Regions from separate parts of the Paenibacillus sp. IHBB 3054 genome, predicted to be linked through region 1. Evidence: riboswitches for the same ligand, from Rfam matches in the RefSeq annotation. Region 1 holds a riboswitch; the other holds the start of a gene.

Evidence for each region. Region 1 has a riboswitch for cyclic di-AMP ahead of ACQ76X_RS11045 (KamA family radical SAM protein). Riboswitches for the same ligand answer to the same signal wherever they lie in the genome.
Region 2: it holds a riboswitch for cyclic di-AMP, as region 1 does, so the genes downstream of both, ACQ76X_RS22710 (hypothetical protein) here and ACQ76X_RS11045 (KamA family radical SAM protein) in region 1, are expected to answer to the same signal.

Annotation. Positions count from the first base shown of each region.
Region 1 covers NZ_JBOFBG010000007.1:145,979-153,401, reverse strand. The annotation lists gene ACQ76X_RS11060 (MarR family winged helix-turn-helix transcriptional regulator) at 1-166, shown strand, start outside; gene ACQ76X_RS11055 (mannitol-1-phosphate 5-dehydrogenase) at 361-1,569, opposite strand; gene ACQ76X_RS11050 (HAD family hydrolase) at 1,656-2,336, opposite strand; cyclic di-AMP (ydaO/yuaA leader) riboswitch at 2,768-2,906, shown strand; gene ACQ76X_RS11045 (KamA family radical SAM protein) at 3,038-4,174, shown strand; gene ACQ76X_RS11040 (helix-turn-helix transcriptional regulator) at 4,230-5,303, opposite strand; gene ACQ76X_RS11035 (class I SAM-dependent methyltransferase) at 5,433-6,164, shown strand; gene ACQ76X_RS11030 (saccharopine dehydrogenase family protein) at 6,161-7,282, shown strand; gene ACQ76X_RS11025 (HAMP domain-containing sensor histidine kinase) at 7,297-7,423, opposite strand, start outside.
Region 2 covers NZ_JBOFBG010000024.1:6,565-13,987, forward strand. The annotation lists gene ACQ76X_RS22700 (hypothetical protein) at 1-177, opposite strand, end outside; gene ACQ76X_RS22705 (flotillin family protein) at 340-1,761, opposite strand; gene ACQ76X_RS22710 (hypothetical protein) at 1,784-2,284, opposite strand; cyclic di-AMP (ydaO/yuaA leader) riboswitch at 2,488-2,675, opposite strand; gene ACQ76X_RS22715 (spore germination protein) at 2,993-4,417, shown strand; gene ACQ76X_RS22720 (GerAB/ArcD/ProY family transporter) at 4,454-5,548, shown strand; gene ACQ76X_RS22725 (Ger(x)C family spore germination protein) at 5,557-6,684, shown strand; gene ACQ76X_RS22730 (hypothetical protein) at 6,723-6,995, opposite strand; gene ACQ76X_RS22735 (SPL family radical SAM protein) at 7,007-7,423, opposite strand, start outside.

The sequences.
Region 1 (7,423 bases):
AAGCAGCACCTACCTCAAGCTTCACTCGGAAATGCTGAACCTTGCTTCCTCGTATACGGCAGAAGAGCTTGAACTCATTACGCAATTTTTGGGCAAGGCAAGTATGGTTCTGGAAGACCAGATTTATCGGCTTAGCTCTGCTACACTCAGCAAGCCCTCTTCCTGAATCCTCTGCTGCCACAAGTGGAAACGGCTTCGCCGTCTTCAAAAGGACGATATCCAGCGGTCGAATGGCCCCGGGATATCGTCCTTTTTTTCACATGCGGGATTGCTGCAAAAGCCATCTTTGCTTATTAAAACGGCAGGCCGGCATAAGCATTATGACTCGGACTATCGTTGATATGCGAATTTTCGGACAGCTTAACTGCGAAGAATTTGCACCATGGATTCAAAGCCGCTGCTGGCCAGATGAGGATGTCTCAAGCAGGCTCTCCGGTATGTCTTGAGGATTTCGCCGTGAAGCGGATGTTCGGCCGGAACCCCTAACCGGGAGGCAAGCACTGCGCTTAAACCGGCAGTCCGAATTTCTTCCTGGAGAAGCACGGCTTCCTGATCATTAGGGTCGTCGAAGAGAAGTGCGGAAGTAATGGCTGACACCAGATACGAGGTCTCTAGACCAAGCTCATGGGCAAGCATGGCAGGCCGGAGCAACCGGTCATTTGGCGAAAGCTTGCGAAGCGGGGAACGGGCTACGCGCGATATTTTATCGTTGAAGTTCGGGTTGATGAACCGGTCCATGATCTTATTGATATATCTGTCGTGCGCCGCAGGATCAAAACCATATAAATGGACCAGCAGCGCGCCGGTCTCCTGCAGTACTCCGCGGACACGGTCCCTAATTCCGGGGTCGGACATCGCCTCCTGAATGCTGGAGCAGCCCTCCAGGTAACCAAAATACGCTGCGCTGCAATGCCCGGTATTCACCGTAAACAGCTTCCGTTCAAGATAGGAATCGAGGGAGTCTACATAATGGACGCCTTTGATTTCCGTATAATCAGCGATTAATTCGCTGCGGGGAATGACCCATTCACTGAACGGCTCCACTACGATTTCCAGCGGATCTTTATGCGTCTGTACTGGAACGATGCGATCCACCATAACATCGGGGAAGGCGACACAGCGGTCTGCACGCCCCTTTAAAGGCTGCTTTAAATGGCGGTAGACCAGATTTTTAAGCTTTTGGCTGCTCCCCACGCCATTCTCACAGGCAATAATATGAAGCGGCTTCGGATAGGCGTTGCTGTTTAGCCTGTTCTCGATACCCTGCGCGATGGCTCCGGCAATGTCTTTCAGCGCTGTTAGCCCGACCGCTGTCGTCACGATCTCAGCCTCTGCTACAGCTTGGGCCACCTGTTCCTGATCCTTCAGATGAAGGGCGGTTACATTCTCCACAATAAAGCGGTCCCGCTCATCATTGGCAAGGGTAACGGGATAGCGCCCCCGTTCCTGCAGCTGAGCGATTCTCAGCTTATTTCTTCCGACAAAACAAACCTCATAACCGGAGTCTGACAGCACTGGACCGATAAATCCCCGGCCAATATTGCCCGCTCCAAAATGTACGGCTCTCAAATCGGTGTCCCCCTTAAGTAATTTCAACTCTTTATAATTTCACGAATTATAGTTGTTATACGCAGAAATTAGTACACTGTAGTGTTTTATACCTGCACACCAGAGATTTCGAAGCAGCTCCGGGAAATTACGTGATCGAAGTCCAGAAGACTCAGACTTTCGGTCTGATGATGCGGCATATCAAATTCAAGAAAGCGGGTAATGGCATTCGGGATCACCACACAGAACATTCCGGCCGCAGCTGCAGCTCTTGCGCCGTTTGGCGAATCCTCGATAGCGACTGCCTCATGTGGTTTAATGTCAAGAGAGGACATGACCTGGTTATACAACTCCGGATCAGGCTTCACCTTCTCCACATGATCGGAGGTGCGGATGCTCTCGAAATAATCGCGTATGCCCAGCAGCTCCAAATGCCGTTCCACCCAGTCCATAGAGGAGCTGGAAGCAAGGCCAATCCGCAGTCCGGCGTCCTTGGCAGCATCCAGATATTGCTGAATTCCCGGCCGCATCTGTTCGAGCTCCATCAGCTTGCTATGCCTCTGCTGGACCGCTGTTCTGAATGCCCTCCGGTCAATAGGCAGCTTAAGGTCAGTCATCAAATATTCGTAGGGGTCAAAGCTGTTATCACTGGTGCCTATGCAGACAGAATACTGTTCCAGCGACAGGTCTACCCCATGCTCTCCATAGGCTTCTCTAAAAGCAGTAAACCAAGCCGTTTCCGTGTCGATAATTGTTCCGTCAAAATCAAATATAATCCCTTTGATCAAATCAACCATCTCCCTCGCAGTAGTCCGGTAAGCTAAGCTCACACAAAAGTGTGCAATTTGCCTCCAAAAATGCTTCCGGCTGGCGTCTGTCTGTAAAAACCATAACAAAGGTTTTCTGGCCGCGTCAACCGAGGCAGCTTATCTTCCATCATATGAGGACGGTTACAATTGTACAAAAACGAAACCGGGACAAGCCTAAAAAAAACGCTTTCCCGTTCGCTCCTGTTTGCACCAAAAAAACAAAAAAAACCTTTCTGTACAAGGGATTTCGCCTTTCTATGCCTTGCACCCGGGACTCTGCGTATGATGCGTTTCAAGAAGACCGGCAATCCCACAACAAAAAAATTTTCTACTCTGCTGATTTTGGCTTGGTCCCGTATGCCTTGCCGCGGGCAAGTTTAGCTTTGACTTTTCAAAACTTTCCGGGTTATACTTTATCTACGCTTAATTTCCAGCCTTTGGGCAGGAAAGCGGGGGAACCAGTCTTTTGGGGCGAATCATTCACAGAATGTAGGGTACCATCTTACCCGAGTCCGTCAGCTAACCTCGTCAGTAGTGGATGGGTCTGCTTTTTTAGGTATATTCATAACCAGAGACCCTTGCTAAGGGTCTCTTTTTTGTATTCTCATGACCCTGCTGGCAGCAGTTTGGCTATCGACCTCAAGGCTCCCTTTCTTCTCACACTATGAGACCAAGGAGAGATGCAAGTGCAAAAGGTAAGGTACATAACGGATATCAACAAGGTTGCCATGCTGTCTGAAACGGAGAAAGAAAAGCTGAAGGAGATCACCGACAAATTTGCCTTTCGGGTCAATGACTATTATCTGTCGCTCATCGACTGGGACGACCCGGGTGATCCGATCCGCAGGCTCGTCATTCCAAGTGAAGGTGAACTTGCGGAGTACGGCTGCTGGGATGCATCCGATGAGGGAATGAATTATGTAGTACCGGGATGTCAGCACAAATACAGAACAACGGCCCTTCTGATTGTCTCCGAGGTGTGTGGAGCTTACTGCCGCTACTGCTTCCGCAAGCGCCTGTTCCGCAATGATGTGAAGGAAGCACAAACCGATGTGGCTCCGGGCTTGGAATACATCAGGAATCATCCAGAGATCAATAATGTGCTGCTTACCGGCGGAGACAGCCTGATTCTCTCTACCTCCAAGCTGCGCTTCATCATCGAAAGTCTGAGATCCATTGACCATGTGAAGATTATCCGGCTGGGCTCCAAAATCCCCGTATTTAATCCCATGCGCATTTATCAGGACGAAGAACTGCTGGAACTAATCCGTACCTATTCATCGGAGGACAAACGCATTTACGTCATGGCGCATATTAATCATCCCAGAGAAATAACGCCCGAAGCCAAACAAGCATTCAGAGCACTCCATCATGCTGGGGCAATCGTGGTTAATCAAACGCCGGTGCTGAAAGGCATCAACGATGATCCGGCGGTACTCGGAGAACTGCTCGACCGGCTGTCCTGGGCCGGAGTCACTCCCTATTATTTCTTCGTGAACCGGCCCATTGCCGGCAACCGCGAGTTCGTTCTGCCGCTGGAGCGTGTCTACAACATTGTTGAGGAAGCCAAGGCCAGAACCTCAGGTCTGGGTAAAAGAGTCCGTCTATCCATGAGCCACTCCTCCGGTAAAATCGAGATACTGGCGATTGAAGACGGCAAGGCCTATCTGAAATACCATCAGTCCAGAGCGCAGGAGTACGGCAAATTTATGATCCTGGAATGTCCACCGGATGCGGAATGGTTCGATGATCTTCCCGGCAGCGAGAAGCACTGGACCCATCCTGCTTCCACTTCCCAGATCCCGCAGCTCCTATAAAAGCCAGCACAGTCCCCTTGTATCAGCATCGGGACTGTTTAGCGTGCTTACCGGTTTATTCCATCCCCTGTGAGAACAGCTTGCTGATGAGCGCTCTCCGGCTGGATACGCCAGTCTTTGAGAAGATCGATTTCAGGTGATCCTGTACGGTGTACGCAGAAATATGCAGCGACTCCGCCAGCTCCTTGGTAGATAATCCGCGGGAGAGCATTTCGGCCAGCTGCTTCTCCCTGGCGGTCAGCTGGCAGGCATCGGCCAGCAGCCGGAAGATCTCCGAGGACTTGGCATAGACAAAGGCAACGGCCAGCTCCGTCTTCCCGCCGCTTCCTTCAAGCCTGCTGGCCGTAACTGTCAAGTATGCCCCATCCTCGACACGCAGGCATAATTTCGCCTTCGAAGGTAACCCTCCTGGTTCCGTATTCTCGCCAAGTGCCCGCAGGCATACGGCGTTGACCGGCCGGGGAAGAACTCCGTGATCCAACCGTTCCAGCTGCTGCAGACGGTTCATCCAATATTGGGCCGCACTATTCGCGCTGACCGGAAGCAGCTGGTCCGTCAGAATCATGATTCCACTGTCCTCCGGTGCGGTATCCATCCGTCCCAGAGGGGGCTCAGAGGCATAGCTGCGGAGTGCGCCGGCAATCAACGGAACAACAGATGCGATCACCGCACACTCCCGCTCCTGAAAAGGAGGTTCGTGCTGTGACCGGAACAAGGTTAAGAACCCCCAGCAGCCACCGCCTTCAACCAGCGCAGCCCGGAGCTCGTCTCCCAGGCCCGCAGGCTGGAGTACGTTTCGGTAACGTTCACTCCGCTCGGGCTGCCCTTCCGTTACACCGCTTAAACAGGCGACCGGCACTGCCTCAGCGGCCAACTGCTCATATTTCATATAATCCTCATGCAGATATTCATATTCAAACAGCTGCGGGTGCAGATCCTCAAGACCCTGCTCTGTGATCGCCCCGGTGGACAGCAGCGTATGCGGGTCCACGGTAGTGCAGCAGGCAGCGGTAAACGGAATGTACTGCCGCAGCTTGGAGATTACCGCCTCCCTGTATTGCGGCGATGTCATTCTCATCTCCTGCCGGTTGATTTCCAGCATCCTCAAGCCTTTTAGAACCTCGCTCATCCTGATGTCCTTTCCAAATCCCACATATGTGGGATAGCCTATTCCGTGTTTAATCCTGATAATCAGTAATAATTCTTATTATATATCAGGAGAACTCACATTCAAGCTATAGAGACAGGAGCAGATATCATGCAAGAGAAACATTTACATCATGCCAGAGACTGGGAGCATCCCGATGTTCAGCATTACGAGACAACAATCGCTGCAAAAATACCGGGGTATCCACTGCTCTATGACATCATGGAGCAATTGCTGAGTGCACAACTCGGCGGTGAAACTCCGGCAGACCTGCTGATTGTCGGGGCCGGAGGCGGACAAGAATTGATAACCCTCGGCGCTCAGCATGAGCACTGGCGGCTCACTGGCATTGATCTGTCAACGGCAATGCTTGAGCTTGCCCGGCAGCGGATGCAGCGCACGGAGCTGGCCGCTGAAATCACTCTCCAGCAAAGCACGGTTGATGAACTGGACAAGAACAAGCTGTTTGACGCCGCCACATGCATGCTGGTGCTTCACTTTGTCAAGGAAACCCGACAGAAGCAGCGGATGCTGGAAGAAATCCATAGCCGGCTTCAGGAGGGAGCGATACTGGTTGTGGCAACCTTAAGCGGGGACGTCCGTTCTATCCCCGGGTCCTTGCCGCTAAATGCCTGGAAAAACCACATGCTGGCAGGCGGGATTTCCGGGCAGGAATGCGAATGGTTCGAGCATTCCATCGGTGAAACTTCCTTCCCCATTCCGGAACATGAACTTCTAGCGTTGCTGTCAAGCAGCGGGTTCTCCGGCGTCACCCGCTTTTTCAGCTCCTATCTGATTGATGGCTGGTTCGCTGTGAAGCACGGAAAAGAGGTTGCGAAATGAAAACAGATATAGTGGTTGTCGGCGGGTATGGCCATGTCGGCGCAGAAATTTGCCGGCTTCTGGGAGAACAGCATCCTGGAGTGGTATATGCGGCGGGACGAAGCCTGGAACGTGCGGAACAATTCTGCAGGACGACAGACGGCAAAGTGAAGCCGCTGCGGCTTAGTGTGGGAGAAGCGATAGATGGAGAACTTCTGAAGCGGACCAAGCTGGTGGTCATGTGCCTGGATCAGCAGGATACCTCGTTTGCGGAGGCTTGTCTGCGCAGCGGAACCCATTATGTCGATGTGTCGGCAAATGGGGAATACTTCCGGCTGCTTCAGAGCCTGGGAGACACAGCAGCCGGGCTCAAGGGTACAGCTGTTCTAAGCGTGGGGCTTGCCCCCGGCTTAACCAATCTGCTATCCCTCAAAGCGGTGAATGAACTGGATACACGTGAGCGCATCGACATCTCCATCATGCTGGGTCTGGGCGACAGTCACGGCCAAGCTGCCCTGGAATGGACGGTTGATAGTCTCGGTTCTGCCTTTGAGCGTGTGGAGCAAGGACGCAAGGTTGCCGCAAGAAGCTTCACGGAACGCAAGCAGGTGAATTTCGGAGGTACGCCGGGAACGCGCAAGACTTACCTTTTCCCTTTTTCCGATCAGCAGATCCTGCCCTATACCTTGAAAGTCCCTTCCGTCGCTACACGTTTATGCTTTGATTCCCGGGCGGCCACCTCCGGCATCGCTCTTATGCGGAAAATCGGCTTAACCGCCCTCTTCCGCAACAAAGTCATCCGCAAGTTCACGGTCCAGGCTTTCGGCAAACTTCGGCTGGGTTCAGAACAATATGCCGTCAAAGTCGATGCTTATGGTGTTCGGGGCGGTAAAGTTGTTGTCATGGAAGCCGGTATCGAAGGAATGCGGGAATCCGCAATCACCGCCAGAGTGGCCGCCGGGGTTGCACTGAGTGTATATGAGGAAACCCATCCGGCGGGAATACATCATATTGAACAGCTGTTCAAGCTTCAGGCAAACGGTACGCAGCTCTCCTTGAGTTCAGCAGCCGGGGCTTCCGGCAGAGCCGATTATCCCCTTGACGGGCTTACGTTCTGGTCCGGTGTCCGCTCGCAGTAAGAGGTTCCCGATCTTTATCCTCTTGGCAATTCAATGAGGAATGTCGAGCCCTGGCCCGGCTTGCTGCTCACAATAATCCGTCCCCCGCACAGGTCGACAATCCGTTTGGCCAAAGGCAGTCCGAGCCCGTTCCCGTAAGAA
Region 2 (7,423 bases), on a different contig from region 1:
GTTCTCAACAGATTTCATACGGTTTTGATCGTCAGGCACCCGGTCAGTACTGAATTCCTGCCCTGCTTCTAATTCACCATGGCCGCAAACACTTCGGGAGAAATTTGTGAACTGCCTTTTTTGCTCATCCAGCTCGTGTTTTCGCTTAAGCAGCTCCTGCGGATCCTGATTTGTCATAATGTTAACCTCCTAGGAAATCAAAATAAGTCTCCAAAAATGGAATCATGCTGTTTATTCGCACTACAGAAGTTTTCCATAATAGAGCGGTGCTTATGCAACGAATTCAAAATCCTAGCTTGTGTCAGATCACTTCTATACTAAGTTTACGAAGCTATAGAATTATTGCTCTTTCTCCCGGCCGAGCAGCCCGCTGAGAGCCTCTGTCACGTTCATACCGGTAAGCGACTGCGTCAATTCAGGAATCTGGGCCATGATTTTGGCGATATCGCCGGTAATTTTGTTCACGCCGGATGAAGCTCCATCCTGAGATATCACTGTAATCTTATCGACCTTGGCCAGCGGGGAAGCGATTTTGTCAGCCAGCTCTGGCAGAACCTTCAAGAATTCCACTATAAGTGCGGCTTGCGTGAACTGTTTGTACGCTTCGGCTTTCTTCTCCAGTGCCCCCGCTTCCGCCGCTCCGGCCAGTTGAACAATTTCCGCATTGGCTTTCCCCTTCGCCAGTTCTGCTTCCGCTGTTGCCAGCCCCCGTTTGGTCATAGTGGCCGCCTCTGCTTCCGCCTCAAGAATTTGCCGCTGCTTGGCTGCTTCCGCTCTCATGATCGTAGCCTGGTTCTCCGCCTCAGCAGGCTTGATCACCGTTGCCTCCAGCTCCTTCTGTCTCAGCTCAACTTCGATTTCCCGGACGGTCCGGTTGGCCTCCGCTTCCATCTGCGTGATCTTGACCTGTTCGGTAACCAGCGACTGCTTGATTTTGTTCTGCTGCAATTCGTACGCAAGATCCGCTTGTGCTTTTTTCACTTCTGTCTCCAGCTTAAAATCCGCCTGCTTAATGTTCAAATCCTTCTCGAACAGAGATTCCTTGGCGCGGGCGGCGGTTCCCGCTTCAATGGTGGCCTGATGCGCATTGGCTTTGGCAATGGAGGATTCTTTCTCCGCCTCGGCTTGCTTGATCTGAATGTCACGTTCCGCTTCCGCCTTGGCGATGCTGGCATCGCGGCGGATGCGCTCAATTTCCGGAACCCCCATATTGTCGATATACCCTTTGTCGTCAGTAATTTTCTTAATGGTGAAGCTGACCACCTCAAGCCCCATCTTGTCGAGGTCTTCCGAGCAGGTCTCCCGCATCTTGCTGTTGATTTCGTCAGGTGTCTTTAGAATGGATTCCACCGTTAATTGTCCGATCAAGCCGCGCAAATGGCCTTCCACCGAATGCAGGATAATCGTCTCGCGGTCTTCTTCCGGCCTGTCGATAAACTGCTCACTGGCAGTCAGAATAGCGGTAGGATCGCTTTTAATCTTAATCTGGGCTACCGCCTCCAGGTTGAGCTTGATGCCCTGCCGGGAGAACATCGCCTGCGCCGGGATGACATCGAAGCTCATCAGCATCATGGAGATGGTCTTATTGTTCTGGAAACCGGGGATGACGAAGGTCCCGCCGCCCTGAACCACTCTTTTTCCGCCGAGGCCGTACACAATCATCGCCTGATTGGGCGGAACCTTTTTATAAGCGTTCACTATACTGAACAAAGCCAGCAGGATAACAACAACAATTGCCGAGATTAAATAAAGAATAACCATTCGGTTCGACACTCCCCGTTATTTATAATTGTTCGATTTCCCTCTCGAAAAGGGTTACTACCGCCATTCCTTTATCCACCTTCAAAATAATCACCCTGTCGCCCTTGGCGAGCTGCTGGCCGGTTTCTGCCCGCACTCCAATGGAACGCATCGTTCCATGCAGCACATATTTCATTTCTCCAACAGCTCCATCCACTGCAGAAATGCTGATGTACCCGAGTTGTCCCGCCTGCTCATAATCCATTTTATTCATGCTACTGTCATACCGAGTCATCACCCGGGCCAGCACCGCATACATCAGACAGCCTAGGAGTAAGGCAATCAGCGTGCAGATCAGCACTACTGCAAGCATATTCATTCCGCTGAACCGGGTAAGCACATAACCACTGCCTCCCCAGACCGCGACAAACACCATCAGAGGGAGTATGGGCACAAAGCCCGGACCACCAGCATCGCCACCTCCCACATGCAGATGACCCGCAAGGCCATGCCCATGAAATCCGCCGCTGAGGAGAAGCAGCAATCCAACCCAGAAGCACACGATAAATACAGTAACGATAACAATCCCCCCTTTAAAGCATTTTAGATAGTGCCCAATGACTCTGATTTTCGTTGTTATAAGATTTCTAAACCCTCATACAGATCATCTTTCCTTTCTGCATGCGCAGCAAAAAGACCACAGAAGCGTCAGGGCTCTCCGTGGTCGGTTAATCGATCATGGCGCTCATCCTCTCTCTTTCGAGGCTTACGGGGTTAGCTGACGGATTCGGGCAGCGAGATTGCCCTACCTTGCCAAATCGGCTTTTCAGCACGCAGCAAGGATTCACCCCAAGTGAGCTGCAGCTATCTGAGCAAAAGCCGCATTCACCATTGGTTCCCCCGTTCCCATAATCGGAATTCAGCCATTCGAGAACAGTTATAATACATTCGGTTGTTGATTTGAATCTTACGACTGTGACCATTTAATGTAAAACGTTGCGGATGGTAAAAGAAGCTCAAAATGCCACCACTTCACGAATGAAGGCGCATTCTTTGGTGCTGCTCTTAAGCGGTCGATGATTTGCTCATTTTTGCTCCGCTTCATGTCCTAGTAAACAAAACAGAAACGTATGCTGCTCAACATCATCCGCCGTACTCATCTGCATCACACATTAAAGTTCCTGTCAGGAATATTCTGCAAATCATTCGGGAACGTTAACAGCAAAACTAATCGAAAGTTGAGCGCCTTATAATGACTAACCAAACTCAGACCTCATTTCCTTCTGTAGATCAAAATTCCGATTACATCGAAGCCGCACTGTTCCATACAAGTGACCTCAAAAAAAGAAGCTTATCCTTTCAGGGAAAGGAAGGGATGGTCTTTTATCTGGAGTCTCTCACTGACACGGAATTGATTGAACGAAACGTGATTGTTCCTTTTAGCCGTAATCAGGACAAAGACCTTCCTGAGCTTTTCACAACACTTAGTTTCAGTTTGGAAACAGAACTAAACCAAGGTATTCAGGGACTTCTTGAAGGAAGCTGTCTTTATTTTTTAGAAGGAATGTCTGAATTTTATGTCCTCTTCACTCCTGCCAAATACGAACGAAGCATTAGCGAGCCTGAGAATGAAGGGGTTATTCGGGGACCTCATAACGGTTTTATTGAACAGATGAAGGTTAACTTATACCTGATTCGGAAACAAATTGCCTCCCCAAACCTTATAGTCCGCTACTTCACACTTGGGAAATTCGCCCCCAAACAGGTAGGCTTAGTATATATGGAGAATATCGCCAACCCTGAATTGATAAAGATTGTAGAATCAAGAATAAAGAAAATTTCGCTCGATTGGATAATCTCCACTGGTTTTATTCAGGAATTAACGGAGGATAACTCCTTCTCCATATTTCCACAACTAATCAATACGGAGCGTCCGGACCATACCTCAGCTTATTTGCTGGACGGGTATGTCGCCATACTGCTGGATGGGGACCCTACAGCTCTGATTTTGCCGGCGAGCTTCTTCAGCTTTTATCAGACACCGGATGACTATAACAATCGATGGATGATCGCTTCTTTTGTCCGGTTCATCCGTCTGATCGGCTTTGTAACAGCATTTCAGTTGCCAGCGCTCTACATCGCCACCGTTTCTTTCCACTCCAATGTCCTTCCCTTGCAATTGTTCTTTTCGATTCAAGGTTTATTGACCCGGGTCCCTTTTCCTCCGCTGATTGAAGCGATGCTGCTTGAACTTATATTCGAACTGTTGCGGGAAGCAGGACTCCGTCTGCCCAGCCGTGTAGGTCAAACTATTGGGATTGTTGGGGGGTTAGTTATCGGGGATGCAATTGTTAAGGCAGGATTGGTTTCTTATTCGATGATCATTGTAGTAGCGTTGACTGCCATTGCATCTTTTCTTATCCCTTCCAACGAAATGAGTTCTGCTATCCGGTTTATGCGGTTTCCATTGATGATTGCTGCATCATTATTCGGATATATTGGGATATCATTTGGGTTAACACTCATTTTCATACATTTGTGCAAGCTAGAATCTTTTGGGCAACCCTACCTTAGACCATTAAGTCCGTTAAAATTTCAAGGCCTGAAAGATACCTTCGTTCGCTTTCCAATTTGGTCCATCCGAAAGAGTACAAGCAACCCAAAAACGGATAAATGATCATTATCCTACACAGTACTTACAGGAGTTGATACGGTGGCTCAAAAAGAAAAAATGATTACAAGGGGACAACTCTTCCTTTTTATTATTCAAGCCCAAATCGGTGTTGGAATTCTGTCTCTTCCTAACAAACTTAACGAAACTGCCAAAGGTGGAGGTGGACTTTCTGTTTTAATTGCAGGGGTTATTACCCAACTCGTCATCATTCTCCTGTGGGTCCTGCTTAAGAAATTCCCCGGACTTAACCTATTCGGGATTTGCATAAAACTTGCAGGCCCGATTATTGGCAGTCTATTGATTATTCTGTACATCGGATACTTTATACTGCTTGGCTCCAATATTATGCTTAGTGCCGTTGAGGTGCTCCGGAGATGGATGCTGCAAACTACGCCAAGATGGGCTGTACTAGCTCTTTTTTCTATCATGACTCTCTACCTCGCAAGAGAAAAACTGACAGTATTGGCTAGATTTTATACGCTGGCTTCCGTGCTTTTTATTCCACTATTTTTATTTATCATCTATGGATTAACTCAAGCCCATCTGGAAAATATGTTACCGCTATTGGAAAAAGGCTTCTGGAATATCGTAAAAGGAGCAAAGGAAACAACCATATCTATGTATGGTTTCGAATTAATGCTGATCATCTACCCGCTGTCTGAAGGTACTGATAAACAAAAATTGATAACGGTCAGTCTTTCTAACTTGTTTGTGACCCTGTTCTATTTCTTCGTGGTCTCTACCTGTCTGATGTTCTTTAACTCCGAGCAAATCAAAATGATTCCCGAACCGGTCATTTACTTAATGAAATCTCTAAGCTTTTTCATTATAGACCGTGCAGATATCTTGTTTTTGCCGATATGGGCCATAACCCTTGTATGTTCTATCGTAAGCTATTGCTATGCAGCGTCCATTGGGCTCAGTGTTTTATTGAGACGGAAAAGTCATCGGAATTTTACTCCGATTGTGAAAATCACTTCATTTATAATCGCGCTTGCGCCAGTAACTTCTGTCGGCATTCATCTACTGGATTCAGCTTCTACGTATGCTGCCTATCTCTTTATTGGTGGACTCCCGCTGGTAATGTTAATCATTTCTCTATTTATAAAGAGAAAAGGAAGTGGCCTTGTATGAGATGTCGCGTGAAAGTAGGAATGGTTGCACTGTCGGTGCTGATTATTCTTTTCCCCCTCAGCCTCACCGGATGCTGGGACCGGGAATATTTAAAGGACTTACATCTAGCCTACAGTGCGGGGTTTGATATAAGTGAAAATGGAATGATAAAGGAAACTGTGGAATTAATCATTCCACCTGATATTGAGCAAAAAGCCACTACGAGCGAAATTCATACAAGTTATGGGCATAACCTGCGTAGTGCCAGCAATGAGATGCGTAATCGAGTGAGGGGAAACATAAGATTTCTTAAAAATGGTTTTCAATTACTCGGAAAGTCAGTGGCAGAGCAAGGCCTTTACTCTAATTTGGATGTAAACTTCAGGGATCCAACCAACCCGACATCCAACGTTAGGGTAATTATTACGGAAGGAAATGCCTCCGACATTCTTGAACAAAAAATGGTTGGGGAATTAAAGATTGGCGATTTCATTACACAAAAGATTGAAAGTCTTGAGGAAATGAGTGTATTTCCAAAAGAAACGTTAGATACCGTGTTCCGATTCCTGAAGGATCCTGGGCAGGACTTTGCACTTCCCTATATAGCTATAGAAGGCAATGAGATTATAACGAAAGGATTGGCCCTTTTTAATGATCAGTATTACAGTGGGATGCTGAACCCGGATCAGTCAATATTACTAGTCCTACTGAAGGGGCAAAAGGGGAAAAATGCGCGATTCACAAAGAAAATTGTTCTGGACTATCCGGATAATATACAGGAGTACATTACCATTAATGTAGGTTTAAAAAAAGTGAAACGGAAATTCAAGGTATCGGTTTCTGCTGACGAAAGTGTTGTTGTCAATTTGGAGTTAAAACTTCAAGCCATCGTAGAAGAGTTTCCCGGAGAGCATTCGCTAAAAGAGAAAGATCTTCAAAAAATAAATCAAGCGCTTTCGGAAATTCTCACAAAGGAAGCTGAATCAGTTGTGGAAGAAGTCCAAAAGGCTAACTGTGATATCTTTGGTGTGGGGAGAAAGCTTATTGCTTATCATCACAATGTCTGGAAGGAGAAAAATTGGTCTGAGGATTATCGTAAAGTACAATTCCACCCTAAAGTGGAGGTGAAAATTGTAGATACCGGGATTCTTGAGTAGAGATGTTCCCAACAATCTAAGGTGAATATCCACTAAGCTCATGAGCTAATATTTGCCGGCGCCAGAATCCGCAGCAGTGTGCTTTTCCTTTGGCCTGAAGCACGACCTTCTGTTGTAACAGGTTCATCATCTTGAATTAGTACGCTCCATCCAGATGGTATTAATGTATTAATATCTTTCAATGGTTGTTCTTCTACCACATCGGATTTGGAAGAAGGATGGAAGTCACTGGAATTAACATTGCTACTATTACAAGCAGATAAAAGGAAAATATTAAAAAGTATTATTAGTACATAACCAATCGTTCTCATAAAGACTCCCCTTAGTCGGTTGAATTACTTGACTCGAATACAAACTTTACTCTCTCAGTTTTACCCCACTTTTCTTTGATATCTTCATAGTAAACATCCGTATTATTATAGATTATGTCTTTGTAAGTCTTAGCTAAATGAGGGTAATGATTGTCGATGAAACGTTCCAACCTTAGTGCTGGTCTAGTGTTTCGTTTTAATCTAACCTTATCTAAAAATACAGGAATGTCTTGATCTATTGCGTTAATCATTGAATCTATATCTGTAATCCCAGGTAAAATCGGAGTAATAAATACCCATACAGTAATTCCCAGTCGGTGTAACTGATTTGCTGTCTGTATATTACTCATAAGAGTATAATCATCGATTTCACTCAACTGTTGCAGGTTAGATAATCCTAAAAGTAAAGTAAATTTGTTCCCCATAGG